One region of the Paenibacillus sp. 2TAF8 genome, then DNA from elsewhere that is predicted to be linked to it. Evidence: predicted binding sites of a transcription regulator. Region 1 holds the regulator's gene; each other region holds the start of a gene.
What was found. The regulator Rex, encoded in region 1, represses fermentation and respiration genes when NADH is low (regulators of the CRP and FNR family bind a similar motif). The targets are predictions, from matches to a motif close to TTGTGAAATATTTCACAA.
Positions count from the first base shown of each region.

Region 2: a site for Rex is predicted at 3,278-3,295, ahead of AB4Z30_RS03070 (cytochrome ubiquinol oxidase subunit I). Genes of this name have one in related genera too.
Region 3: a site for Rex is predicted at 5,804-5,821, ahead of nirB (nitrite reductase large subunit NirB). Genes of this name have one in related genera too.
Region 4: a site for Rex is predicted at 4,424-4,441, ahead of pflB (formate C-acetyltransferase). Genes of this name have one in related genera too.

Region 1 is NZ_JBFRFN010000001.1:246,741-254,227, forward strand. It holds gene dinG (ATP-dependent DNA helicase DinG) at 1-2,032, shown strand, start outside; gene AB4Z30_RS01265 (redox-sensing transcriptional repressor Rex) at 2,243-2,899, shown strand; gene AB4Z30_RS01270 (amidohydrolase) at 2,883-4,190, shown strand; gene AB4Z30_RS01275 (DUF5590 domain-containing protein) at 4,236-4,766, shown strand; gene AB4Z30_RS01280 (hypothetical protein) at 5,094-5,621, shown strand; gene AB4Z30_RS01285 (AAA family ATPase) at 5,614-7,116, shown strand; gene AB4Z30_RS01290 (3-hydroxyacyl-CoA dehydrogenase family protein) at 7,250-7,487, shown strand, end outside.
Region 2 is NZ_JBFRFN010000002.1:208,889-216,375, forward strand. It holds gene cydD (thiol reductant ABC exporter subunit CydD) at 1-756, opposite strand, end outside; gene AB4Z30_RS03065 (cytochrome d ubiquinol oxidase subunit II) at 854-1,867, opposite strand; gene AB4Z30_RS03070 (cytochrome ubiquinol oxidase subunit I) at 1,864-3,240, opposite strand; gene AB4Z30_RS03075 (DsbA family oxidoreductase) at 3,930-4,844, opposite strand; gene AB4Z30_RS03080 (winged helix-turn-helix transcriptional regulator) at 4,979-5,326, shown strand; gene AB4Z30_RS03085 (oxidoreductase) at 5,312-6,367, opposite strand; gene AB4Z30_RS03090 (LysR family transcriptional regulator) at 6,538-7,401, shown strand.
Region 3 is NZ_JBFRFN010000015.1:48,582-56,068, reverse strand. It holds gene AB4Z30_RS20705 (AAA family ATPase) at 1-396, opposite strand, end outside; gene spoVAE (stage V sporulation protein AE) at 593-943, opposite strand; gene spoVAD (stage V sporulation protein AD) at 949-1,965, opposite strand; gene spoVAC (stage V sporulation protein AC) at 1,962-2,414, opposite strand; gene AB4Z30_RS20685 (M42 family metallopeptidase) at 3,058-4,131, shown strand; gene AB4Z30_RS20680 (hypothetical protein) at 4,333-4,653, shown strand; gene AB4Z30_RS20675 (metal-dependent hydrolase) at 4,931-5,638, opposite strand; gene nirB (nitrite reductase large subunit NirB) at 5,908-7,487, shown strand, end outside.
Region 4 is NZ_JBFRFN010000001.1:71,033-78,519, reverse strand. It holds gene AB4Z30_RS00385 (stalk domain-containing protein) at 1-939, opposite strand, end outside; gene pflA (pyruvate formate-lyase-activating protein) at 1,241-1,993, opposite strand; gene pflB (formate C-acetyltransferase) at 2,082-4,340, opposite strand; gene AB4Z30_RS00370 (hypothetical protein) at 4,803-5,042, opposite strand; gene adhE (bifunctional acetaldehyde-CoA/alcohol dehydrogenase) at 5,471-7,487, opposite strand, start outside.

The sequences.
Region 1 (7,487 bases):
GCTGGACGAACAGAAACATCTTTTGCTGGAGGCAGGAACGGGAACAGGGAAATCTCTGGGATACTTGTTACCTGCTATTTATGAAAGTGTAAAACAAGAACAGAAGGTGATGGTAAGCACTCACACCATTAACTTGCAAGAACAACTGCGTGAGCGGGATATTCCGATGCTGACGCAGGTGGTTCCTTTTCCGTTCAAAGCTTCCGTGTTCAAGGGGAGAGGCCATTATCTCTGTCTTCGTAAATTCGAACACAAAATCAACAAACGTGAATTTGCTACGCCGAAAGAGGACTACTTCACGGCAGCACAAATGATCGTATGGCTGACCCAAACCGAAACAGGTGACGATGAAGAATTGAACCTCAGTGCACGCGGGGGAGATTTCTGGGAAACGGTACAAAGTGAGTCCGAGTCTTGTCTCGGTAGATCATGTCCGTGGTTCCGCAAGTGCTTTTATCATCGTGCGAAACATGAGGCGGGACTTTCTGATATTGTGATTACCAATCATTCCAAGTTATTCACAGACGTGAAGGCTGCTCATCAGCTGTTGCCAGCTTACGAAAGCTTGGTCATTGATGAGGCGCATCATCTTGAGGATGTAGCGGGTAAACATTTGGGGCTTCACATGAAGTATTTTACGCTCGTACACACACTGACCCGTTTGTTTAAAGATAGTCGTAATGGTCAGCTTCCGATGCTTCGCTCTCAATTGTCAGGACACGAAAACGGCGTACAGTGGGGTTCAATGGTGGATCAGATGTTTCCTCTCGCCGTGGAAGTGAAGGAAATGTGGGATCGTCTGAGCGATGCTCTGTTTGGTCTTTTGCCTGAACGGAGTGATGCTTCTCCAGGGGAGACTGGACAGTTCTCGCTACGCCTTAAAGCGTCTCAGAAGCCCGCCAAGTGGCAGGAGTTGCAGGATTTGGAGAACCAGATCTACGTGACATTGGGTGATTTGGTGCGCAAGGGTGACAAACTACTGCTTGAAGTAAAAGAAGATCAAGATGATTATCAGGCCGACAGTCTGATCACGGATATCACCGGACTATTGAAAGATCTGACCACGATGAAGGAGAATTTAAGGTTCTTCATGCGTATGGACGATGCCAAGACGGTGTACTGGATGGAGGCGAGTGGTCAATTCCGCAGCAAGTCACTTCAGTTGTATGCTGTTCCGGTAGATGTAAGTGCACAACTGAAAGAGATGTTTTTCGATAAAAAGAAAAGCGTTGTACTTACTTCGGCTACGCTATCGGTAGATAAGTCATTCCAGTTCATGATTGAGCAGTTGGGCCTGCAGGAAGCTGCCGACAATAATCGGCTTCTGACTTCAATGCTTCCTTCTCCGTTCAATTATCGGGAACAGGCATTGTTAGTGATACCGCGTGATTTCCCGAGTCTGAAAGGCAGTGTAGGAGATGCACACTTTGTACAGATGCTGGTGCATTCTCTTGCCGAAACAGCGATAGCTACCCAAGGACGTATGATGGTGCTGTTTACTTCTTATAAAATGCTTCGACAAGTTTACGAGCCGCTCAAAGAGGCTTTGTCCGGAAATGACATCTCGCTGCTGGGGCAGGGTGTTGACAGCGGAAATCGTTCAAAGCTGACCCGACGCTTTCAGGATGCCAAAGCAGCGGTTCTACTGGGAACGAGCAGTTTCTGGGAGGGTGTGGATATTCCGGGTGAAGCGTTGACCTGTCTTGCCATTGTAAGACTGCCTTTCCAGCCGCCTAACCATCCGCTTCTGGAAGCGAAGAGTGAGCTGTTGCAAGAGCAGAAAAAAAATCCATTTATGAAGCTGTCTGTGCCGCAGGCAGTCATCCGTTTCAAACAGGGATTTGGCCGGCTTGTTCGGACGGGGAAGGATCGCGGTATCGTCATTGTGTATGATACACGAGTGATTGAGGCTTATTACGGCAAGTACTTCCTCTATTCACTGCCGGGACCCAAAATGGAGCATATGCTCACTGAACAGATGGTTCCACGCATCGCAGAATGGCTTGATCGCCCAAGTGAAAAGCAAAATTAATGATTTTTAGGCGATAATATTGCATTGCACATCTACATGACGTTAAACTCGAGGAAGACTTCTAAAAGGCAACGCATATATGGAACTTATAATCCCAAAAATACGGGCATTCTGTATGAAGAATAATGCATGGATTTTGCATGTATACAGAATGCTCATCTTTTCAATATTTATTACATTTTATCGTGGCAATGGTAAGGGGGAGCAGGAATGAAATCGGAAAAAATATCAGAAGCAGTAGTAAGGCGTTTACCTGTATATTTACGTTATTTGAACGAGTTGGTTCAGCGTGAGGTAACAACGGTTTCCTCACAGGAGCTTGGGCAGCGACTGGATCTGAATCCGGCTCAGATCCGCAAAGATTTGGCTTATTTCGGAGATTTTGGTCGCAAAGGGATCGGGTATGACGTCTCTTACCTGATTGAGAAGATTCGTCACATTTTAAAAATAGACCAGCAAATTAATGTAGCTCTGGTGGGAGCCGGTAATCTCGGACACGCATTGTCTAATTACAATGCATATCTGAAGGACAATATGAAAATTGTAGCTATTTTTGATTCCTTTGGGCCAAAGATTGGCAGTAAAATCAACACCCTGACGGTTCAACCGATGGAAGATCTTACGGAAGCGGTACAGAAAGATAACATCCGTATCGGCATTATTACCGTACCGGATATAGAAGCTCAGAACGTTGCCGATCAACTGATTGAATCAGGGATTGAAGCGATCTTGAATTTTGCACCAACGATTCTAAAAACGCCTCCGCATGTCCGCATTCATCATGCTGATTTTACAACGGATTTGCTCAGCTTGGCTTATTATTTGGAAAATGGGAAGGAAGAAGAGCAAGATGACAACAACGAATAAATGGGTAATCCACAATGGTAAGTTCGCAGTCAATGAAGGTGCAAACTGGACTGTGGTTCAAGGGTATATGGTCATTGAGAATGACAAGATTGTGCATATTGGTGAGACGTTGCCGGATGGAGACGAGAACCTATCCAAAGTAGATGGAAAAGGACTGTTCTTCCTGCCGGGTCTGATCAATACGCATGGTCATGCGGCGATGTCTCTTCTTCGTGGGCATGGTGATGATCTGGCACTACAAGTGTGGCTGCAAGAAAAAATGTGGCCAATGGAAGCGAAAATGACGTCAGAGGACGTGTATTGGGGAGCATCCCTTTCGGTGCTTGAGATGTTAAAAGGTGGAACAACAGCTTTCCTGGACATGTATGACCACATGGATCAGGTGGCTAAAGTGGTTGAACAGTCAGGGGCTAGAGCTGCGCTGGCTCGTGGTGTCATTGGACTGTGCTCCGAAGAAGAGCAGATGCGAAAGCTCGAAGAGTCCGCTGCATTTGCGCGTGAATGGAATGGACAAGCGGATGGACGCATCACAACCGTAATCTCTCCGCACGCACCGTACACATGCCCTCCAGATTACATAGAGAAGCTTGTACAGGTAGCACATGATTTAAACCTGCCACTTCATACGCACATGTCTGAGACATTACGTGAAGTGGAGCAGAATGTGACCGATTACGGCCTGCGTCCTGTGGCGCATTTGGAGAAGCATGGCTTCTTCTCGCGTCCTTCACTCGTAGCTCATGCTGTGCATCTGAACGACGAAGAGATCGAGATCTTGGCAAGTCATGATGTAGCTGTCTCTCATAATCCAGGAAGTAATTTGAAACTTGCATCGGGTGTTGCCCGTGTGCCTGCTCTGTTAAAAGCAGGTGTTACCGTGTCTCTTGGAACAGACGGACCGGCAAGCAACAACAATCTGGATATGTTTGAGGAAATGAGACTGGCAGCTTTAATTCATAAAGGAGTATCGGGTGACCCAACCGCCGTGCCTGCTGGGGAAGCATTGCTTCTTGGAACAGCGTACGGTGCGAAGTCGATCTTCCTGAACGATACTGGTGCATTGGAAGTTGGTAAAAAGGCTGATTTTATTGCGCTCAACATTGAACAGGCTCACTTCTATCCTCAAACGGATTTGATTTCCCATGCCATCTATTCGGCTTCGGCAAAAGATGTGGAACATGTATGGGTAGATGGTAAACAAGTTGTAAAACATGGTGAATGTTTGACACTGGATGAAGAGCGCATTTTGCGGGAATCCCAGTTGGCCTTTGATCAACTGCTTGCTCGTTAAGAAGAACCTGAAATGCGCAGTTTTTAGGGAAAGGAAGTTCAACTCTTGAAGAAAAAAAAGAAGTGGATTTGGATATCGCTGCTCGTTCTCGTTCTGATCTTGTTTGGACTTCAGCAATATTATATCTACGTCACGCAGGATCAGCGTCAGGAAGAGGCATTGGCGATTCAGGCGGCACAGAACCAGCTGGGAATTACATCTCCCGATGAGCTGCGAAAGTACGTGTGGGGCGAAAAAAGTGATGCTGACAACATTTACTGGACGATGACAGCCAAAAACAAAGATAATCAGGATATCATGGTCTGGGTCAAGTTTGATAATAACAATCAGCCTGTCAAAGACGCTACAGGTGTGCATAGTGAGTTATTGCAGAATGGCATGTCCGAAACGCAGATTCGCAATCGTTTCAGCTCCGACGTGCCGGGCGGCGAGATCAAACGCATCATGCCAGGCGTCGTGAACAATATCTATGTATGGCAAGTGTACTATAAGGATGATACTCATAACTATTATCGGTTTTACCGCTTTAGCAACGGAGAGCAGGTCGATTTGGTATATACGTTACCTAACAGCTAACCTCGTTATACTCTAGTAATGATCAATAGATTGGTCAATTCAAATTAGTTTCTCATAACAATAAGCAAAAAAACCGGCAGACGGGAAACCGACTGAACCGGTTTTTTCGCATTCCAACCAATGAATGAAAATGAAATAGTTAAAATTATTAATTTATTCATATTTTCGCCTTCGAAATTGTATATACGATGTGATATACTCAGATATGTACTAAAGTTAACGAAAAACGCAAATAAATCTGCAAATAACGTTGCAGACCATCATGTACAACTAAATATATAAGCCTGTAGAACGAGGATAGGCTCAATTTTGGGAGGGGTAATTCATTTGAAGCTGAAAGTATTGCCTATTGTTCTTACTGCTATTGTTTCTGCCGTCCTGTTGTTTGGAGGTTGGTTCATATACCGTCAAGTAGCCGTACAGAGCCCAATTGAAAAGATGGTTACTCAGTACGAAGGTGTTAATAGTGTTCAGTTAACTATTAACCGCAATGATGTACAAATGAAACTTGATTTAAAGCCGAATGTAGATTTGGGTAGACTGGTGCAATATATTCATAGAGAAGGGCAGAATCTGATCGGCTCCCGTGCGCTCAAACTGGATGTCGTTGACCACTCCAATGAGGCGCTTGAAAACTGGTGGGGAGATGCCATGTTTACTGTAGCACAGGCGATGGAGAACAAACAATACGCCGAGATTACTCCGACGTTGTCCAAGATGGCGACAGGGGGAATTCAAGTTAATACGGCGATGGATGACAACAATGTTTATGTGAGTCTGCGAGACGGAGAAGCCAGCAAGTTCATTATACTGCCGCGTGTACCCGGTCAGATAGGAGTGTGGCCTAATGCCTAAATGGACAAAAGAAGCAGCCATAGGATTTGTCCCAGTTGTTATCATTTTTCTTGCTTTTATCGGGGTGAATATCGTTCCGATTCTTATTGCAGCACTGCTGGTTGGTGGATTGTTATTCATGATGCAGATGCGCGGTGGAATCACGGTAGGTGCTGGACAAGAACGTAAACGGAAGAAAAAAGGACCTTCAAAACTGACGTTTGAAGAAATTGGAGGTCAGGATAGCGCCAAGCAGGAATTAAGAGAAGCGCTTGACTTTCTGATCCGCCATGAAGAAATACAGAAGTTTGGGATAAGGCCAATGAAAGGTATTTTGCTGACGGGCCCTCCGGGAACAGGGAAAACATTGATGGCTAAAGCAGCGGCTCATTACACGGATTCGGTTTTCGTAGCTGCATCAGGCAGTGAGTTTGTCGAAATGTATGTAGGTGTAGGTGCCAGCAGAATTCGAGACTTGTTCAAGGATGCCCGAACACGGGCTGCGAAGGAAAACAAGGAGAATGCTATCATTTTTATCGATGAGATTGATGTGATTGGCGGTAAACGTGAAGGTGGACAACAGCGTGAGTATGATCAGACCTTAAATCAGTTGCTGACGGAGATGGATGGTATCTATACATCCGATACGCCTAGAATATTGCTGATTGCAGCTACCAATCGTAAAGAGATGCTTGATAGTGCACTGACACGTCCAGGTCGCTTTGACCGTCATATTCAGGTGGATTTACCAGATAAAAAAGGTAGAAAACACATTCTGGAGCTACACGCAGTGAACAAACCGCTGACGCAGGAAGTGAATCTGGAAAAAACGGCCGAAGAGTCTTACGGATTCTCAGGTGCACAGCTCGAAAGTGTCATGAATGAAGCAGCAATCTATGCGATGCGTGAGGGTTTACTTACCATCGAACAGCGTCATTTATCTCTTGCGATTGATAAAGTGATGATGGGTGAGAAAACCGATCGTGAGTCGAGCGTCGAGGAAAAGAAAAGAGTGGCCATTCATGAACTTGGACATGCCATTATGGCAGAGCTTGTGCGCCCTGGAAGTGTAAGTCAGGTAGCACTTAGTCCGCGTGGTCAGGCACTTGGATATGTGCGTCATAACCCGCAGCAGGAGCAGTTTTTGTATACGAAACGTTTCCTAGAGGAGCAAATCATGATTGCACTGGGTGGTGCAGCAGCGGAAGAGATGTACTACGGCGGGCGTTCCACTGGTTCGCGCAATGATTTTGAACAGGCGACAAATGTAGTACAGACGATGATGGCATCCGGTTTGACGTCACTTGGGATTGTGAATATGGATATGGTGACTACTGAAGAGCTGATGCGAGAAAATAAAGTCATTCTCCAGGAACTAATGGAGCAAACAAAACGCCTGCTTGAAGAGCAACGGTCAATTTTCGACAATTCACTCGACATTCTGATGCGTGAGGAAGTTTTGTCAGGAGAACAATTTCGTTGTCAATTTCGTGACAGTGCACGTTTACCAGCATAATTTCTTTATGCTGGTTATTTTTTTTTACATTTCAGTCGTGCTAAGATATTATTAGTTGTTGGGTCGAAATTTGTAATTTTCGGCGAACAGGGTACAATAGAGAAATAGAGAACCGAAAGGATGGAGCAGAACCATGTTTTTCAAAAAAATAGGAGTTGTCGGCGGCGGTACGATGGGACAAGGAATTTCCCAGATGCTCGCGGCCAAAGGACTTGATGTGCTTCTGGTGGAACACACTACGAAGAAGCTTGATCATGCATATGACATGATTGAGACGAATTTGGATAAACAACTGGAGAAATGGGCCATTACCAAAGCGGAGAAGAAATTGATTCTCTCCCGAATTACCAAAGTTGGACATTTGGCTGAAC
Region 2 (7,487 bases), on a different contig from region 1:
AAGCTCTAGCGCGACGATACCGATACTTAGCATCACGATGGCTTCCAGCATGAAGGTATTTGTAAATGCGATCTTCAAGATACTCATCGTTGTATCCCGATAACTGAGACTGCTTCGTTCAATCTCCTGTTGCTGACGGTTAGCCTGTCCGAATATTTTCAACGTAACCAGCCCTTGAAGCGAGTCCAGAAACGTGCCTGAAAACTCGGCCAGCTGTGCGTATTTTTCTTCGGATTTATTTTTCGTCTGCAAGCCGACCAGAATCATGAACAGCGGGATAAAAGGTGCAGTACACAATAGGATCCAGCCTGTGTTGGCATGTAGCGTGAAGGCAACAACCAGAATCACAATCGGAATGATCGATGCTTCCATCATTCTTGGCATGTACTGACTGAAGTAGCTATCCGCTTCATCAACGGCGTCCAGTGCAATACTCACCTTTCCTCCTGTCTGTCCTTGCAGAGACGAGAACATGGAGGCTTGAGTTAGATTCTGCAACACCTTGGAACGCATCTCTGTTTTGGCACGCGCAGCCATATGCAAACCAACTTTCCCGTTTGCATAAGTGAACAGCGTGCGTAGAGCCATAACAGTTAGCAATGTACCAAGAAGCAGCATGATCGATGAAAACGACGCCTTTTCCACAAAAATACGTTGCACAGCTTCGGCCATAAACACAGCCTGACATATAATCGCTGCACCAAGGGCAAGTGAAAAGGCCATAAGGAGAAGTCTGCTTTTCCGAAGTAAAGACATCTGCTGTTGAATCAGAATCGATTTTCGTCGACCTGACTGTTTTCCATGCTGTTTCGTTCGCTCTTTCCTTTGCCTTTTCACAGAATGACCCTCCTTTTTATTTCTTGCCTTTGACATAATCCGCATCAAACAGGAACAATTTGAACACCAGAATCAGAGATGGGATCAGTAGGCATAGTCCCCCGATGAAGACCACAACAAGCGCGAAACCCATAGCTGGTGAGGTGGCACTGCTCTGAATCGTGATATACGGATCAAGAATGTACGGATACTGACCGATGCCATAAGCAAAAAAGGCACAGAAAAATTGCAGCATGATACAAATAAATGCAAGTCCGTAACGACGTTCGTTATGCAGCAACCACATGGCTACCATGAAGAAAGCTACGGATAAGGCGAGCAGCCACCAGAGATCCATCATATTTTGAAAATGACGCTGATTGTGCTGACCCAGATAGATAAATGCAGTTAACGCTAAAATAATCGTGGGCGTACTCCAGAATAAAGAATATTTTCGCATGAGTTTCAAGGCACCCTTATCTTCTGCCCGTGACGCATAGAAGGTCAGGAAGGTTCCGCTAATAAACAATACAGATACAATGGCCAATCCAACGATACTCCAGGATAACGGATTGGTGAACAAAGCCCAGTAATCCAGCGAAACGGTCTCCCCCTGCTTCAAAATGAAGCCACCCTCGGACAACGTTAGGGCTACCGATAGCGATGCCGGAATTAACAACCCCGTAGCTCCATATAAAAACAGGTATACAATATTGTTCTTGGAACCGTAATTCTCAAAAGCATAGAACGAGCCGCGAATGGCAAGCAGAATAACAGCAATGCTTCCAGGGACAATCAATGCTGCGCCATAATAAGAAGCCGTATCCGGGAAAAATCCGACGATGCCAATATAGAAAAAGACAAAAAATACATTCGTAATCTCCCAGACTGGGGATAGATAACGAGAGATCAAACGGTTAATCAAATGATCCTGTTTCGTCAGACGTGCATAAAAAGCAAAAAATCCAGCACCGAAATCAATGGAAGCAACGATCAGATATCCATACAGAAATAGCCAGAGCACCGAAATACCAATCAACTCATAACTCATTGGGCACTTCCTCCATTCTCTGTATTCGCCGCAGTCTTATCTTGTTTCGATTGTAACCATTTCTCCATTTCAAGCTCGGCAGGATTGTTATTGAACAATCGCTTCAACACGAGAGCACAGATCACACCAAGTACAATATACAGGAGTAAAAAGACAAAAAATAAAATTCGTACACTCGGCGATGAGGTCGCGGCTTCTTCCACCCGCATGTACCCTCGAATAATCCACGGCTGCCGCCCGACTTCAGCATAGAACCAACCCATCTCTACAGCGAGAAAAGCAAGCGGTGCACTGAGTGCAACAAGACGAAGCAACCATTTGTTCAGCGGATTACGTTTCTTCCATAACACAAACAGAAAATATAGTCCGGAGATAGCGAGCAGAGCAAATCCGATGCCAGCCATCAGATCGAATAGATAATGCACCAGCAATGGCGGTTGTTCATCGAGTGGAAATTCGTTCAGCCCGGTTACCTCGGCATTGAAGTCTCCGAAGGCCAGAAAACTGAGTAGCTTGGGCAGATGTAGCGCCCCTATAATCTCATGCTCCGCATTCAGCCACCCGAGCAGAATCAAATCTGCGCCGCTCTCTGTTTCGAAATGCCATTCTGCGGCTGCCAGCTTCTCCGGTTGGTGTTCAGCGAGAAATTTGGCAGATACATCTCCAGCAAGGGAATTGAGTAAACTGAATACCAAAACAACGGCCATCATCAGGTTTAAGCCTTTTTTGTGGTACGCAGATGCTCCTCTTCTCAACATCRCCAGAGCCGCGATCCCGGCTAGTAAAGCCGCTCCTGTCAAATACGCAGAGCTTAATACATGGAACACTTTGGAGAACGTTGCTGTATTCAGCATCGCTTGCACAGGGTTAACGGCCATGAATTGACCTGCCTCCATGACAAAACCTTCGGGCTGGTTCATGAACCCGTTCACGGTTGTAATAAAAACCGCGGACATCCCTGCTCCCAGAACAACGGGAATCGTCAGCAGCCAGTGGATATACGGGTTCTTGAATCGATCCCATGTGTAGAGATAAATGCCGAGGAAGATCGCTTCGAAAAAGAAGGCGAACACTTCCATAAATAACGGCAATGCAATCACGTTACCAGCCAGCTTCATAAAATTCGGCCATACCAGGGCTAGCTGCAGAGATATCGCTGTACCTGTAACCACCCCTACGGCCACCGAAATGACGAATCCTCTTGACCACCTCTTCGCCATAAGTATGTAATGCGGATCTTTCTTCCGAATGCCGATGAATTCTGCTATCGCAATCATTAGGGGGATCCCCACACCGATGGTTGCAAAAATAACGTGAAACGAAAGCGTTAAACCGGTTACGAGTCTACTCCATAAAACTGTATCGATTGCCATTGTATACTGCCTCCTCTCAAACACTATTCATTTAATTATGAGAAAAAAATCACAAACGAGATGACAAAGATAGGTTGCCACACGCCTAGTGTATTTAGTCCTGCAAACGTAAGATGATATTTCAAGGTTGGATTCCTAATATCCTCTAATCACACAGCGTCTTAATCCTTGGCTTAGATCTATTAATCAAAATTATTATATCCTCAATTTTAAGCGATTCAATCGCTGACACGGCTTTGTTTACAAACGTTCAAGAAAGGATCAACTCTTTCTGACAACTTCGTGAAATTAAGCACAACCACCCTTTGGGGCTATTGCTTTATTAGAGTCGGACGTGGTAATGAGCCCTCAAAGGTTTTATTTATGAACATGGGGAATGGACGGATCATCTGGTATATTCTAAAAACCTGTTCTAAAGAGTCCTTCCATTAAAGGATGTGTATCCCAAAAAAAAGCAGCTGCCTCCTAGGGCAACTGCTTTTTTACTTCTATATCAGAAACAGACCAAGTGAAATATAAAAATACGTCTTCCTTCACCATGTAAATTCAGATCAGGGTATGCACTACTTTTATTATCAACTCATCAACACATGTATTAATGTGACTTTTCCGAAATACAACCCTCGGTGAAATTGCAATAACACATGGATAAATGTACTAATTCTACTGTTATCTTTTTCCTGAGTCAGTTACACCCGCTGTATAGCCATTTCATTTAAGATATGTCTTACCTGGTAGGTTCCCTCTTCTAATTCGGATTGAATGAATGACTCTACGTCATCCTTTTCCACATCATACAACACTTCAATTTCTTTGGAGAACAGAAGGTTTCCTTCCTTAATTTTGTGAGACAACGCAGCGATCTTCTTCGGCTTCGGCGCTTCACCCAGAATCTGTTGCAGTGCTTGAACGTAGGTTTCCAGAGGGCGAGCCCCAACCACTTTGATGCCTTGCTGCTCCTCGTTCACAATAATAATGGATGGGAAACCTCTTACGCCTAGCCGGGCAGTCATCTCGAAGTCTTCTTCCAACAAGTCTTGTGCAGATTGCTGAGTAGCACTGTCCACGATTTCTTTTCCATTCAGCCCTAGCCCATTCACAAGTTCAATCAGTACGTCATCTTCTCCAACATTTCGATTCATCGCAAATACAGCTTCTCGCGCAACCCTCAGAAAGGCATGTTCTTTGCCCGGATGCATACGCTCGATGACTTTAAATACGCGAGACGGCGGATAGGAAGACTGGATTGGGTTCTCAAGCCAGAGGGAACCGTCAATCGGCATCCGTGAGTGCTCGCCCACTTCTCTCCAATGGCCTGCCACATCTGCAGGTTTCTGAATGCCGTTTGCCCCATCTGAGAACCCTTCCCAGCTTGCTAACAGACCACCCATTTTGGTTTCCACATTAAAATAATGACCGTACTCTTCTATAAATCGATTTAACACAGGTTCCAGTGCCCAGCAATGTGAGCAGATGGGATCTGTTGCATAATAAAGTGTTATTTTTTTCTCTTCATGCTTTAGATTAATCACTTGCATTTCTTCATCATCAGTTACACCACATACTCCCGTTTCCAAATCACACATCATGGATTCATTACTCATCATTATCCCGCCTTTTTGATCTTATCTAATCGATTAACTTTGTGTTAGTATAATTATAATATCTACAATCTGAAGAACAAGTACGATTCTTTTTCTGACTAAGTATCAAAAAGTATACTAATGGGGGTTTTCGCATGAAATATGATTTTAATTTTGATCAGCTCTGTCCGGCTACCTATGCTTTTCAGGTCATTGGTGGCAAGTGGAATCTGCCGATCCTGGCGATTTTAAGTGAACAAGATAACATTCGTTATAACGAGTTAAAAAGAAGGCTGCCCGGCATCACACCAACGATGTTAACAAATTGTTTGAAAGACTTGATTCAATATGGAATCGTTCATCGGGAGCAATATAACGAAATACCGCCAAGAGTCGAATATTCACTTACACCATCCGGTAAAGAACTGGTACCTTTAATTGAATCCATGGTGGCATGGGGTCAGAAAAATATGCAGCAAGGGTTAGATTCACTTCAAAACTGATAAATGCCTTGTGGCATCATACGTAGTTAGCGGAAGTCCGGTTGTCCATCTTTGTACCAAATCCGGATTGGCAATGAAGGGTCGACCAAAAGCGGCCAGATCAATTACACCGTCATTGATTGCCTCCTCCGCCCTCTCCAGACTAAGATCCCCTACTCCGATAATCATATGCTCCCATTGCATCCTAACCGCCTGATGGAAGTTAAACTCACCTGACCAGTTAGCTGCATAACTTTCGGTTGAGGGATGCAATATGGTGATGCCCGTTTCACGAAAAAGCTGCAGATAAGCTTGGATTGTCTCCGCCTTGGAATTCCATACATATGACGCATCATCATCTTTTTTTTCGGAAAAGCGGATGATGATACGCTCAGGGCTTATCTCTTTTTTTACCGCCATAATGATCTCTTTCAAAAAGCGAAGTCTCCCCAGAAGATCGCCCCCATACTTGTCATCTCGTTTGTTCGTCCGCTCATTAATAAACTGGTCAATCAGATAACCGTGTGCCGCGTGAAGTTCAATCCCGTCAAATCCTGCCAAAACCGCACGACGAGCAGCCATCTGGAAATGATAAACGACATCCTCTATCTCTTGAGCGGTCATGGATTGGGGCATTTCGTAGGGCTTGCGAAGTTTATGCACCTTTCCCTCCGCTTGTATAGGGGAGGGCGCCTGTGGCATCCTGCCGATTAGATCGGAATGTGACAAGCGGCCCACATGCCATAACTGTGCGATAATCGTGCCACCGTGCTGATGAACAGCCTCCGTTACTTTTTTCCATGAAGCAGTCTGTGCATCTGTATATAATCCAGGTACCCCATATGTTCCTTTACCTGAGAGCATGGGGGTAATGCCCTCGGTAATAATCATACCTACGCCATCCTTGGCTCGTTGTTCGTAATATGCAGCAATTTCTTCTGTTACCGTTCCATCTTCATCTCTGGCAAAGCCCCTGGTCAACGGAGCCATGACGATTCGATTGCGAAGGTTCCAGTGATTGATCGTTACAGGTTTGAAAATGTTTAAAAGTGGGTGTGACATGTCTTTTCCTTCTTTCTTTTTGGAATTAAGGATATTGTAGAACGGATAAGACATATCGTAAAATGATTATAATATATAGAAGTATCACTCCGAGTGATATCTCACATTAAAGGGATATCCGGCAACGAATACTCGCTTAATTATCTTTATTTTGTATTTAGGAGGCCGTCATGGAATTATCCGATATTGACATCATGCTCGCCGTTGGACGCACAGGCAAAATCTCACAAGCAGCCAAGGAACTGAACTATGCCCAGTCCAATGTCACGACACGTATCAAAAAACTGGAGGAAGAATATCAGGTTCAGTTGTTTGACCGTTCTTCCAAAGGCGTGAATCCTACGGAAAAAGGAAAGCAGTTCCTTGCTTATGCTGCACGAATTCACAGCCTGCTGTATGATCTGGAGCAGGAGATGACAGACCCGAAAGAACCATTCGGCACATTGAGGATCGGAATTGTCGAAACGGCAGCATCGCGGCGTTTCATCGAGATTTTGAACGAGTATCAGATAAGGTATCCAAACGTGTCTATCTCTCTGGTGAATGCTACCTCCCCCAAGGTATTACGTCATAAAATTGAGTCCTCAGAGCTTGATGGTGCTTTTATCAGTGGGGCATGTGTCAAGGAAGGATTGAAGGTCGAATACGAAATGCAGGACACGGTGCATATCATCTCCAAACAAACGGAGACCCCACTCGAATCATTTTGTCAACTTTCATGGGTCGTGTTTCCACAGGGATGTCCATATCGTGAGATTACAGAGAAGTTTCTGGCGGAAGAAGGCCTTTCTGCCAAAAAGTTAATTGAGGTCAGTACAATGGAAAATCTGCTCAGCTGTGTAGAATCCGGGATTGCGGTTACGATCATGCCCTGCAGCGTTGTCCACAACAAACCTGAGGCATATTCAGTGCATAATCTGTCCGATGTACTCACGCCTACCACCACCACCTTTGTCCGGGGTGAAAACCGATATGTCAGCAGCGCGCTGCAGCAGTTCATCAGCCTGTTAAATGATAAGGGTATGACTTTCTGAATTTCTATTTTTGACATTTCATGAATTAAAAAAGAGCAGCCGACTGGCTGCCCTCATGCCTAGAGATGTACCACTTCATAATCCCT
Region 3 (7,487 bases), on a different contig from region 1:
GGTTACACTGCGCTCTTCCATGACCTCCAGCAAAGCTGATTGTGTTTTGGTTGTCGCACGGTTAATCTCGTCCGCGAGCAAAATATTGGTCATGACCGGGCCTGGTCGGAAATAAAAGCGCTCGTCTTTAGGATGAAAAACGGAAACTCCCGTAATATCACTTGGTAAAATATCAGGATTACATTGAATACGGCGGTATTCCCCGCGCATGGATTTCGATAGTGCTTTGATTAGCTGTGTTTTGCCCGTTCCCGGTACGTCTTCAATCAGAACGTGTCCGCCTGCAAGCAAAGCTGTAAGTAATAGTTGAATCTCAAAGGATTTCCCCATAATGCAGGATTCCAGATTCGAACGAACTGCAGATATGATTTGGATCGACTCTTTGCGCACAGGCATGTGGTCTAACCTCCTAAAAAAGCATACAGATTTCCTTTTATTGTACATGATACAGGGTCACGAGTACACTCGAAGCAACTCACAATTTGTTTCCAGTCGTCCGATTCACCGCATTTAACGCATGAATACGACAAAAAAAAGACCACGGATATTGTTCATCCGAAGCCTTATCTTATCATTGGATTCATTAAAATTTTTAACCTTTGGGCCGAACAACCAGTGCTGCGAGAAAAGAAAAGATAATCGCCGACGATATCCCCGCTGCCGTGAGATCGAAAATACCGGTAATTACGCCGATCCAGCCCTCTTTCTCAAGCTCGGTCAATGCTCCATGCACCAATGAGTTGCCAAAGCTCGTGATGGGCACCGTCGCACCTGCACCTGCGAACTTCACCAGAGGATCATAAATCCCTAATGCATCCGCTACAGCACCAGCCACTACCAGCGTACTCATCGTATGGGCAGGTGTCAGCTTCGCACCATCCATCAACAGCTGTCCGATCACACAGATCAGACCTCCAACAATAAAAGCCCAGAGAAATTGCATATCGTTTAACCCTCCTGTTCAATTGCGACAGCATGTGCAATACATGGAATGCTTTCACCCTGTTGGTATGAGAGCGGAGACAGAAGCGCCCCTGTGGCAACCACAAGTACTCGCTTCAGATCACCCTTTTGCATCCGGTTCAGGATATGCCCATAAGTTACGGTAGCTGAACAACCGCAGCCGCTTCCCCCCGCAACGACTTGAGTCTGTTTCTCACGATCATAGATCATTAATCCACAATCGTTGAAAACCGTCTGCTCCATTGGAATACCTTCTTTATGCAAAAGCTCCTTGGTAATTGGCAAACCGACAGATGCCAGATCTCCTGTAACAATCAAATCATAATATCCAGGCTCCAGTCCGGTATCTCTGAAATGAGAAATAATCGTGTCTGCCGCAGCGGGGGCCATAGCTGCTCCCATATTAAAGGGATCTTTGATACCGAGATCCATGATACGTCCAATGGTCGCTTTGGTAATAACCGGGCCTTCACCCGTGCGAGAAACAACACCACAACCTGAGCCTGTAACGGTATACTGCGCATAAGGTGGCTTCTGCGAGCCATACTCCGTTGGATAACGAAACTGCTTCTCCACCGTGCAATTATGGCTTACCGTTCCAGCTAGCACGTAGTCGCCGGCACCGGAATCCACAATCATGGAAGCCAGCGCTAACGTTTCCATGGAGGTGGAGCAGGCCCCGAATACACCAAGATAAGGCACCCCGAGCTGTCTGGCAGAGAATGAACTGCTGATAATTTGGTTCATCAAATCGCCGCCAACAAAATAATGCAGTTCTTCTTTGGTGAGATTGGCATTCACTAATGCTAGCTGGGAAGCTTGTTCAAGCAATTTCCGCTCCGCTTTTTCCCACGTTTTCTCACCAATCTCAAGATTGTCATAGATGTAGTCAAAATCAGAGGATAACGGCCCCTTGCCTTCATCGGGCCCTACAACGGTAGCTCTGCCTATAATTCGCGGATGATGATCATACTCCCATGTCTGGCGACCCAGCCGTTTCATAGATGCCCACCTCCGAATCCCAGAAAGGCGTACACGATCCCTATGATAAACGCTGCAACGACTCCAAATACAATGACGGAACCGGCAAGCTTAAACATGTTTGCTCCAACACCGAGCACCAGCCCTTCAGCACGATGCTCCAAGGCAGCCGAGCACATGGAATTGGCAAATCCCGTCACAGGGACCCCCGTACCCGCTCCGGCCCACTGCGCAATTTTGTCGTATACGCCAAGGCAAGTCAAAATAACGGAGATCAGGATCATAACCGCGACAGTAGGACTGGCAGCCTCTTTGGATGTCATGTCCAACCCAGCCATGAAAGCTTCCTGGATGGCTTGTCCAATTAAACAGACGGTTCCCCCTACAAAGAATGCCTTGATACAATTTTTCAATATTGGACGTGGAGGCTCGTATTTTTTGGCGACCTTTTTATATTCCTTTTCATCCATCGATAGCGACGAAGTTTTCTTTTTTCCGGTTGCAGATTGTTCTGCCAAGCTCAGGACCTCCTTTATGTGAATAATTTGCATTTACAACTGAATAGTAATTGTGAAGCACTTCTATACATTGTTTGTTATTATCGGGAAGGTTATGTATCCGGCGAGAGACAGCATATGTTTCCAAAGAGAAAGAGATGGGGAAGTTATATAGATCGCGCCGCTTGATTTGGTTCACAACCTGTTAGTCTATAAATAAAGAAGAATGATGACGAGCAAAATAAAAAGTACAATGAACAACACCTTCTCATTACCTTCTTCAGGAGGCATCATCTTGTATCTTGGCTCCTTCCTTAGCTTGAACGTCGTTAACTGGACAGCCTGATTACATAAGGATACGGCTCCCTTTTATAATCATATTCGAGGAGACCGTTACATGACTGAGTCAAAAGCGGATGAAGAGACGGAAAATCCTGAATAAAATCACAAAAATCATGCCTTAAAAACGTAACATAAACATGGACAATCACTTGTACAAGGTTCATACTATAATGTGACCAGTGGTTAATAAGTCCTTTGCACGAAAAAAGGACATCAGCCTAGTAGCCGTTCTACTGTGAGCTGATCTACATATCAACAGAGGAGTTGTTGACACATGAACGAAAAAACGTTGGACATGTTCCGCACGTTAACGGAATTCCCTTCCGCCTCCGGTTTTGAACGCGAGCTGCGCGGCTGGATGAAAGAGCAAATGTCCGCTTATACCGATGAATTTGTACAGGATCGTCTGGGGAGTCTTTTTGGTGTACTGCGCGGAGAAGAATCTGGGCCTAAAGTTATGGTTGCCGGACATTTTGATGAAGTAGGTTTTATGACCTCAGGTATTACAGAAACAGGGATGGTTAAATTTCGTCCACTGGGTGGATGGTGGAGTCAGGCTGTACTATCACAGCGTCTTCAGATCATTACACCTGAGCGCCGGATTATAGGCGTTGTTGGCTCTACACCGACTCACCTGCTGGATGAATCCCAACGCAACAAACCGGTAGACCTGAATTCAATGTATCTAGATATTGGTGCAGATGATCGTGCAGAGGCAGAATCGTGGGGCATCCATCCGGGGATGCAAATCGTACCGATCTGTGAATTCACACCGATGGCCAATCCAAAGAAAATCATGGCAAAAGCTTGGGATAACCGTTATGGTGTTGGACTAGCCCTTGAACTGATGGAAGAACTCCACAAAGAAAAGTTGCCTAATATACTCTATTCAGGTGCAACGGTTCAAGAGGAATTGGGTCTTCGCGGTGCACGTACAGCTGCTAATCTCATTCAACCGGACATTTTCTTTGCACTAGATTGTAGCGCTGCCAACGACATGACGGGTGACAAACAGTCCTTTGGTCATATTGGTCAGGGTGCACTACTCCGCATACTTGACCCTGGCATGTTCACTCATCGTGGCATCGTTGAATATGTCCAGGACACGGCCTCCTCCAATCAGATTAAAATGCAGTATTTCATCTCGCCAGGCGGTACTGATGCCGGTCAGGTTCACTTGAGCGGTATTGGTGTACCTTCCACCGTAATTGGCATCTGTGGCCGATATATTCACACCTCTTCTTCCATTATTCATACGGATGACTATGATGCGGCCAAAGAGCTGATCGTAAAACTGGTGAAAGGTCTCGATCGTACAACGATGGAAACCATTATTAATAACGCTTGATTTAGGCATAAATCAACGGTTTAAATCTTCAAACTATAGAGATACCTCATCGAATCTTTTTCGGGGTATCTCTTTTTCTATTGGTCACATAAATAAATGGATCGTTTGAACATGTTGAGCACGAGATACATAAGATATGATAATGAAAGGTTAGTTAACTAAAGATGAAGAATAACACATCAAACAGCGGGGGACCTTTGTATGGCAATGGGAAGGAACGGAAAATCAAATAAAGGTTCCAGAAAAACTAATGCCGCAAATACCCTACTAAGTGGCAATTTAAAAGGAAAAAAACTTGAATTGATTGTTGCTGCGTTATTGGTTAGCGGGAAATTAAGAGTGGATGCGGTTACGCTGTTTAGAGAAGCCACATTAGTTGTAGAATTAGTGGGCCAGTATAAAACACTCCAAAAGATTGAACCCTCTAATTCAGATAAATTAGTACAATTTTTGGATGAAACGGGCCGAGATATGACTCTAAACGATGTCATTCAGGCTTTTCAGCAACGTATAAATTCCTAAATGCCAAGCATGAAAAGAGGTGGCTGTGATGTCTGAGTTTGATGGAGTTGGATTTGCCGAGCTGTTGATTGTACTTATTCTTGTCGTTTTATTTGCGTTTGGCACTACAGATATCGATACGCTCAGCAGTACACCTACGAAAGCTTGAACTTGCCGTTGCTTAACATGGTACCTAAACCGCAATTTTAAGACAGTGCCATCTTAGTATATTCATCAAGATAAACTCTTTAATTGAAAACGCCAGTCCATAAATAATGGGCTGGCGTTTGTGGTTGTACTACAGAAATAAAGGTGAGAAAGCGACCCAGGCCAAAATCATTGTTAGTATAACGCAGACATTTTCCACAACTGCCCCATGCTTGGTTCCTGTACTCATCAGGTTTGCCCGGATGCGCAGCTTTAAAGGCGGCAAAGGCCGTATCCCCCGATTGGTCAACGAATCAGCAATCAAATGTAGAGCATATGCGGAGCCTCCAGCTACCCAAATCTCTGGGCCCTGCTGCTGTGTTGTACTATACAACAAGCCTGTCCAGATGGCCGTTCCATACAAAGTATGCGTCAGTCCCCTATGCGTCAGTGTCGTACATAGCATAAGCAGACTACCTGCAATCAGATTCCACGGAGCAAAAGCATGACCATAAAAGACCAAGCCTAGTCCAATGGCAAACATCAGCACTTTACGCAACGAGCGCGACGGCAGGAACGACACAAGCCCAATCAGTATGGCGAGTAGCAAATTCCACGGTTTCGCCGGTACGTAAAAATACACAAATACGGCAGCAGGTAAAAGAATTGTCTGCAATAGTCGAATCAGACTACTCGGCAATGCCTTTGATACCAGCAATGAATTAGGCTCATCAATATCAGGCAGCAATGAGCCAATCAGGGCTACCGTTAATGCCGGAGCTGTAACCTGCAATCCCATCAGCTGTAATACTGAAAGTGAAACGCCTGTACCGATAATCAGGTGGGATCTTCCCATCATGATGCAAAAACGTCCTTTCGAGAAAATAGGGAACGTAACCGACCCCAATCTGATCATACCTCGAAAGAAAAACAAGAACAATAGTTCGCATTTCTTATTTTCAATAAATATTTTTCATTCGTGATGCTCATCACACTTATTTTAATATGAATGATCTATCGTAATTAGTGAAATTAATCACATTTAGTTCAGGTTAGTCGTTGTATAATTCAAATATAAGCCATTAAAAATGTTGGTAAATGCACAGGTTTACCCAAGGAGGCATTCACATGAACGGAAATAAAGAAAGACTAGTTGTCATTGGTAATGGTATGGCCGGAATAAGCACCGTGGAGCAAATTTTAAAATTAACTTCACGCTTTGATATTACGGTTTTTGGTACAGAACCTTATCCTAACTACAATCGTATTATGTTGTCCTATGTCCTGGAAGGTAGCAAAACGCTGGATGACATCGTTCTTAACGATCTTCACTGGTACAAGGACTATGGCATTACGCTTCACACAGGCACAACGGTTGCTCGCATTGATGCCAAGAATCGTGAAGTGGTAACCGAAGATGGAAACCGCACTCCGTATGACAAAATTATCATCGCAACGGGTTCAAGTTCTTTCATCCTCCCTGTACCCGGACATGACAAGCAGGGTGTCGTTGGGTTCCGTGATATCGCTGATTGCAATATCATGCTGGAAGCTGCAAAAGAATATAAAAAAGCAGCTGTCATCGGGGGCGGCCTGTTAGGTCTGGAAGCAGCCAAAGGACTTGTGCAACTCGGCATGGATGTAACCGTTGTGCATTTAATGGATGATCTGATGGAGCGCCAGCTCGATCCACAGGCTTCCGCCATGTTGAAAGCGGAACTGGAACGTCAGGGAATTAAATTCAAAATGGGAGCACAAACCTCCGAACTCCTGGGTGGAGACCGGGTTGAAGGGATTCGTTTTGCCGACGATTCTGTGCTGAATGTTGATTTTGTAGTCATGGCAGTTGGTATTAAACCCAATACAGCTGTGGCCCGCGAAAGCGGTATCGAAGTCAACCGAGGCATCATCGTGGATGACTACATGCAGACTTCATTGAAAGATGTTTACTCTGTTGGGGAATGTAACGAACATCGCGGTGTATGTTACGGACTTGTAGCGCCACTGTTTGAGCAAGGAATGATTCTTGCGAAACATATTTGCGGAGTCGAAACAGCTCCGTATGAAGGCTCGGTTGTATCAACTAAATTGAAAATTTCGGGTGTTGATGTCTTCTCTACTGGTGAATTCATTGACAGCCCGGAACATACCGTGATTTCGCAAAAAGACGACTGGAAACGAACGTACAAAAAAATTCTGCTTCGTGACAACAAAATGGTAGGTGCCGTACTCTTCGGAGACATTACCGATTCTGCCGAACTGCAGAAACTGATCAAAAACCAAACGGAAATGACAGATGAATTGTACAGTTCTCTTATGGGTACAGGTTGCGGCGGTCACAAAAAAACAACTTCTGTTGAGACAATGCCGGAAGACGAGATTGTTTGTGGATGTAACGGCGTAACCAAAGGTGCAATCGTGGATGTCATTACCAATCAGGGTCTTACCACAATTGATGAAATTAAAGCCTGCACCGGTGCAACCCGCTCTTGCGGAGGATGTAAACCGGTGGTGGAACAGATTTTGCAATATGTGCTTGGAGATGGCTTCACTGCCGGTAGCAAACAGGGAATCTGCAGCTGCACATCCCTCGGACGGGATGAGATTGTTGCTGAAATCCGGGAAAAAGGCTTGCAAACGAGCAAAGAAGTGATGAACGTACTTGGCTGGAGCCAGCCTGAGGGTTGCTCGAAATGTCGTCCGGCCAT
Region 4 (7,487 bases), 180 kb from region 1:
AAAAGTATCTTGACGTCCAGTCCATTGCTCATCCACAATCGGGAGGCCATTCGGGGAACTGTTCTTAGTCGTGTAAACCACTGGATCCCCAGCAAAAATTTCCTTTTGAACAGTGAAGCTGGCTACCGGCTTGGTGTTTAACTTCAACACAACCGTCTTTGCAGACTGATTAACGGTATATGTGATGTTCAGCGCTTGAGTGATAGACGTCAATGGAATCATGAACGTGTTTTTCTCTTGATAAGCTGGGCCTTTCATCGTTCTGGATTCACCGTTAACGGTATACAATTTGCTGTTTGTTTTGAAACGAAGTTCGTCCGTACCGCTGAGAATGATCGTCTCTTTAGTCGTATTATCATATTTCACATCATAGCCAACCCGGTCCACCAGTGCACGAATGGCTACATTAGATACACCATTTTTCACGGCCATCGGCTGTCCGGCCAGATACGTTTTTCCATCCTGAATCATCTTGTTGCTGTTCATGTAGAGCGTCAAATCTCCACCCGATCTCACAGATGAAGATGTTCCATTCGTCGTTGACTGTTCCACTTCAGCAGGAGTTGGAGTGGTTGTTTCCTCCCCAGTTCCTTGCTCCTCATTTGTTCCTGTTTCAGGATTAACCGGAGTAGCTTCTGTTCCTGTAGGAGTTGTTGTTCCCGGATTTTCCTCTATTGCGCTTTCATTGTTAACAGGTTGTGTGTTGTTTGGTTCTGTGTTGGTTGATGGATTGTTAGCAGGCCCATTCGCCGTTCCTGATTTCACTTCGCTCTCGACAATCGGCTGCTCTTTCTTCACAATCTCAACGGACTTTACTTTTGCAGTATTCACTGGTGTCGTTTCGCTTGTTTCGGCTGCTTGTGCATTCGCAGGAATAACTGCAAACGCCTGAAAAACAGCAAAAGCGGTGAGTATGGACAACTTCTTCTTCAAATTCATTCTTTGTCTTTGGCTCCTTCTGCTCCCATTTATTAATATCCCCTCTAAAAGTCATATGATTAGACGCTCAGAAACGGGAAAAGTTGCTAAAAAAAATGAATAAGAATTGTAAACTTTTAATAGAAGTGAAAAACTATGAAAATATTTATCTGTTTATATAAACAAGGCGTGCTTCACCATATGAATTTCAGAATACTCTCTGTCTTGAATCCAGCATGTTTTGAACAGAGCCATTTTTCTAAAAAATAAAAACAACCCTTACGAACCAATGCTCGTAAAGGTTGCTTGATTAAATGTGAATCTACTTGCCTGAACAAGCCAAACCTGCTGTTTCTGCACGGCCTTGTTCAATCAGCCGATATGCCCGTTCAACTTCTTCTTCAGTTGGAGAAGGCACACCATCCAGCGGATAAACTTTCCCCAGTGCCTCCCATTTGTAGATCCCCATTTGATGATAAGGAAGGATTTCGAACTTCTCAACCCCGTTTAACGTACCGATAAAACGTCCAAGATTCAACAAATCCTCTTCCTGATCATGAATGCCAGGCACGTATACATGTCTGATCCACATTTTTCGACCATGATCCGATAACCATCTTGCTGTCTTCAGCGTACGTTCATTCGATTTGCCTGTCAGCTTGATGTGTTTCTCGTCATCGATATGTTTCAGATCGAGTAATACCAAATCTGTGTTATCGAGCAGATCATGGATACGATCCGGTTCATTGAAACCGTTGCTATCCAGCGTAGTATGAAGTCCCCAGCGACGTTTTACTTCTTTGAATACTTCGGCAACAAAATGTGCTTGTAGTGTAGGTTCGCCGCCAGATATGGTAAGTCCGCCGCCAGAGCTACGGTAGTAGGACAGGTACGGCTGAATTTCAGCGAGTACCTCCTCCAGTGTCATCTCTTTCCCGCCATCCAGTGCCCAAGTGTCAGGGTTGTGGCAATACTGACATTTGAGCAGGCATCCTTGCATAAAAAGCACGAAGCGGATGCCTGGGCCGTCAACCGTCCCGAAAGTTTCGAGTGAATGAATATGTCCGTTAACCATGCTGCCTCTTCCTTTCTTTTCGCACCCGCTATGCGCCTGATTTTTATTTGAAATCCGGATACTCGATCTGGATTACTGTAAAAGTGACTTACATTGAACCGTGGAACGTACGGTTGATAACATCCAACTGCTGCTCACGCGTCAATTTAATGAAGTTAACTGCGTAACCCGACACCCGTACAGTCAATTGCGGATACTGTTCTGGGTGATCCATTGCATCAATCAGTTGCTGACGATCAAATACGTTTACGTTCAAGTGATGCGCATTTTGACCAAAGTATCCATCCATCATCGCTGTCAGATTGGATTTGCGTGTAGCGTCTTCCTTACCCAGTGCTTTAGGCACGATGGAGAAGGTGTTGGATATACCATCAAGGCTGTGTTCATAAGGCAGTTTCGCTACAGAACCGAGGGATGCCAGTGCACCCTTTTTATCCCGACCATGCATCGGGTTTGCCCCTGGTGCGAACGGTTCACCTGCTTTACGTCCGTCTGGTGTCGTTCCTGTTTTCTTACCGTACACGACATTGGAAGTGATGGTCAGTACAGATTGTGTTGGCATTGCGTTACGATAAGCTTTGTGCTTGCGAATCATACTCATAAAGCTTTCTACAAGTTCTACAGCAATGCTGTCCACGCTGTCATCGTTGTTGCCGTAACAAGGGAATTCGCCTTCGATTTCAAAGTCAACCGCAATGCCTTGTTCATTACGAATCGGTTTAACTTTGGCATATTTGATCGCACTCAGTGAGTCAGCCGCTACCGACAGTCCCGCGATACCGCAAGCCATCGTACGTAAAATGTCTCGGTCATGAAGCGCCATTTCAATCCGCTCGTAGCTGTATTTATCATGCATGTAGTGGATCACGTTAAGAGTGTTCATATACAGTTTAGCCAGCCACTCCATCATCGGTTTGAAACGTTTCATGACTTCATTATAGTCCAGTACTTCACTTGTAATGGCAGGATATTCTGGACCAACCTGTGCTCCTGATTTTTCGTCACGTCCACCGTTGATCGCATACAGCAATGCTTTCGCCAAGTTGGCACGTGCGCCAAAGAATTGCATTTGTTTACCGATCTTCATTGCGGATACACAGCAGGCAATACCGTAATCATCGCCATAGATTGGACGCATCAGATCATCATTCTCATACTGGATGGAGCTGGTTTCAATAGATACTTTACTGCAATAATCTTTGAAAGCCTGAGGCAGCTTCGTGGACCACAGGACAGTCAAGTTCGGCTCTGGTGCAGGTCCCAGATTATGCAAGGTGTGCAGGAAACGGAAGCTGTTTTTAGTTACACGCGTTTCACCGTTGACTGACATCCCTCCGATGGACTCTGTTACCCAGGTAGGGTCACCACTGAACAATTCGTTGTAATCCGGTGTACGCAGGAATTTAACAATCCGCAATTTCATAACAAAGTGGTCAACCAATTCTTGCGCTTGTTCTTCTGTAAGGATACCCTCTTGCAAGTCACGTTCAATATAGATATCCAGGAAGGAAGACACACGTCCTAGGGACATCGCAGCACCGTTTTGTTCTTTGATTGCTGCAAGGTAGCCGAAGTACAACCATTGGAATGCTTCTTTGGCCGTTGTTGCTGGCAATGAAATATCGAAACCGTGCATCTCACCCAGTTGTTTCAATTCTTGCAGTGCCCGAATCTGCTCGGACAACTCTTCGCGCAGACGAATGACATCTTCATCAATCACGTCTACTTCCAGTGCATTGAGTTCACCCTTTTTGTTGCGAATCAGGAAGTCTACCCCATACAGAGCAACCCGGCGATAGTCACCGATGATCCGTCCACGACCGTAAGCATCCGGCAGACCTGTGATAATACCTGCTTTACGTGCTGCACGCATATCGGAAGTGTAAGCATCGAATACACCTTGGTTATGCGTTTTGCGAATGTTTGTAAATATATCAATGACACCTTGAGGCATTTCGAAACCATATGCTTCACAAGCATCAATCATCATGCGAATTCCGCCGAATGGTTGAATGGAACGTTTGAATGGAGCGTCTGTTTGTACCCCGACAATCTGCTCTTTGCTTTGATCCAAATAACCCGGTTGATGGGAAMTAATGGTCGCTGGCGTATTCACATCAACGTCAAGCACACCACCGTTATCCCGTTCTTTTTTGGTCAGATCGGATACAATATCCCACAATTCTTTGGTATTCTGGGTTGCACCTGCAAGGAACGCCTCGTCACCATAGTATGGGGACAGGTTATGTTCCAGAAAATCATTCACGTTAACCGTCTTGGTCCATGTTCCTTTGGTAAAGTTTCTCCAGCCTGTTTGTTGTTTAACATCTTTTTCGATCACCGACATCGTAATCCCTCCGCTTTTTTGGATTTCTGGACACATTATATTCTTGCAATAGACGTATCATCATGTGTCCAAAGCCGCGATTTATGTGAATTGTTTCACATGATCCGGAACACGTTCTCTCTACTGGGGAACCGGAACCGCGGAATGAATGTTTTTCTTATATTTTCAGTATACGTCGCGCTGGTTTCATCATCTGTGATTTTTGTCACAAAGCAAGCAATCTATGTCACTCCAGATGGGTGTTGTCTTATTGCACGATACGACGGTTGTTCACACTTGACTACTCCGCGGGCAGAACAACTTCAGATCGCCGTTATCCCCGGATTTTTTCGATTCACTTTTTCAAAGTGAAAATCCGGTGATAAATGCGAACGCTCCGCTTCTTCCGTCTGTCCTGCCCGCTCCGTTATCGTGTGAACCACTATTGTGCAAACAGCCACCTCCCTCCTCCATTCCTACCATTTAGGGGAACCATTGCTCCGCTATGCCCGGAGCAACTTCAGGATTGAAGGAAGTTCCTGAAAAACGGACGCTTCGCTTCTCCGTTTTTCTGCCCATTTTTTTGCTGCTTACGCGGGCTTCGTCCTTGCTACAGCTCCACTGGTACACTGTCGTGATGTCCGCTTCACGCAAACGGCTAGAACGTTCCTGAAAAACGGATGCTTCGCTGCTCCGTTTTTCTGCCCATTTTTTGCTACTCACGCGGGCTTCGCCTTTGCTACAGCTACACTGGTGCGCTGTCGTGTTGTCCGCGTTCAACGCAAACGGCTAGAACGTTCTTGAAAAACGGATGCTTCGCTTCTCCGTTTTTCTGCCCATTTTTTTGCTGCTTACGCGGGCTTCGRCRTTGCTACAGCTKCACTGGTYCYCTGTCGTGTTGTCCTCGTTCACGCAAACGGCTAGAACGTTCCTGAAAAACGGATGCTTCGCTTCTCCGTTTTTCTGCCCACTCTGCCTCACCTCCTACGCTTTTCTCTCCATTCTCACGTTCACTTCCCCTCTTACTCACCTCCTTTCCTGTTTCTCATTTCCTTTTCCTTATCTATACAGCAATCGGGGCTCCCCAATGTGGAGAACCCCTGAATCTATTACCTTAACCTGAAGTGGTTAGTTGTAATTTATGCTGCTTATTATTCAAATTTGCCGTAGAAAGCGTTGCGGTACACATCGGCCAGCTCAGTTACAAGCGGCAGTTTTGGATTCGCTGTTGTACATTGGTCTTCGAAGGCACGGTCCGCCAGGTAGTCTACACGCGATTCGAAATCTTTGGCGTCAAATCCGATTTCCTGGAATGATTCTTCGATGCCCAGTTTTTTGTTCAAATCACGGATCGCTTTGATCAAGCTATTTACGCCTTCTTCGGTTGTACGTGCTGGCAATCCGAGAATACGTGCAATTTCGGCGTAACGCTCATCTGCCACAAAGTGTGAATATTTCGGGAACGATGCAAATTTCGTCGGTTTTTTCGCATTGTAACGAATAACGTGTGGTAATAAGATGGCATTGGTGCGTCCGTGTGCGGTATGGTACTGACCGCCCCATTTATGCGCCAAGCTGTGGTTAATACCCAGGAACGCGTTGGCAAAAGCCATACCTGCAATTGTGGAAGCATTATGCATTTTCTCACGTGCCAGTTTATCGCCTTGCAGTGACGATTGCTCCAGGTATTGGAACACCAGTTGGATGGCTTTGATTGCCAGACCGTCTGTGTAGTCATTCGCCATAACGGATACGTACGCTTCAATCGCATGTGTCAATACGTCCATACCGGTATCGGCTACTGCGGTTTTTGGCAAACTGTATACGAACTCAGGGTCAACAATCGCTACGTCTGGTGTCAATTCATAGTCAGCGAGCGGATACTTCGTATTGCCATGCTCTTTATCGGTAATTACCGCAAACGATGTGACTTCCGAACCTGTACCGGATGTTGTCGGAATGGCTACAAATTTCGCCTTCGATCCGAGTCTTGGATATTTGTAGATCCGTTTACGGATATCCATGAATTTTTGTTTCAGGTTGTTAAAGTCCGTATCTGGATATTCATAGAACAACCACATCGCTTTGGCAGCATCCATTGGTGATCCGCCACCGAGTGCGATAATGCAGTCTGGTTGGAAGCGTTCCATCATGGCTGTACCACGGTCTACTGTTGTTGTTGATGGATCTGGCTCAACTTCAGAGAAGACTTCAATCGCAACCGGTGTCTGACGTTGACGCAGATAATGCTCTACTTTTTCCACATATCCGAGTTTGACCATCACCGCGTCTGTAATAATCGCTACACGAGTAATGTCCGGCATTTTGGCAAGGTATTGTGTTGCCCCTTTTTCGAAATAGACTTTGTTCGGCACTTTGAACCATTGCATATTCACGGTACGGCGAGCCACCCTTTTCACATTGATTAGGTTCACAGCAGTTACGTTAGAAGATGTCGAGTTACGTCCGTACGATCCACAACCCAGAGTCAGCGATGGCATGTTCGTATTGTAGATATCCCCGATGGCGCCATGTGTGGAAGGTGAGTTCACGATAATCCGTCCGGTTTGCAGGCGATCCGCAAATTGGTTGATCACTTCTTCATTGTTCGAGTGAATAACGGAGGAGTGACCCATTCCGCCAAAAGCAACCACTTCTGCGGCACGCTCGATACCATCTTTTGCAGATTTCACTTTGTAACATGCCAGCACCGGACTCAGTTTCTCGGCGGACAATGGGAATTTTGTGCCTACGCCTTCAATCTCGGCTACCAAAATTTTAGTGCCTGCTGGTACTTCAATACCGCACATTTTGGCAATGTTCACAGCGGACTGACCTACGATGGATGGATTAACCGCACATTTCTCTGCGTTAATTGCACCTGCTGTCAATTTGGCTGCCTCTTCTTTGTTTACAAAATAACAGCCGTTCGTGATCATTTTCTTTTTCACTTGATCGAAGATTGGTTCTTCAATAATGACCGCTTGCTCGGATGCGCAGATCATACCATTATCAAAAGACTTCGACAGGATTAAATCCGTTACAGCCTGATTGATATCTGCACTCTTTTCAATAAAGCATGGCACGTTACCTGGTCCTACGCCCAGTGCCGGTTTACCACAGCTGTACGCTGCCCGTACCATCGCTGATCCGCCTGTCGCCAGGATG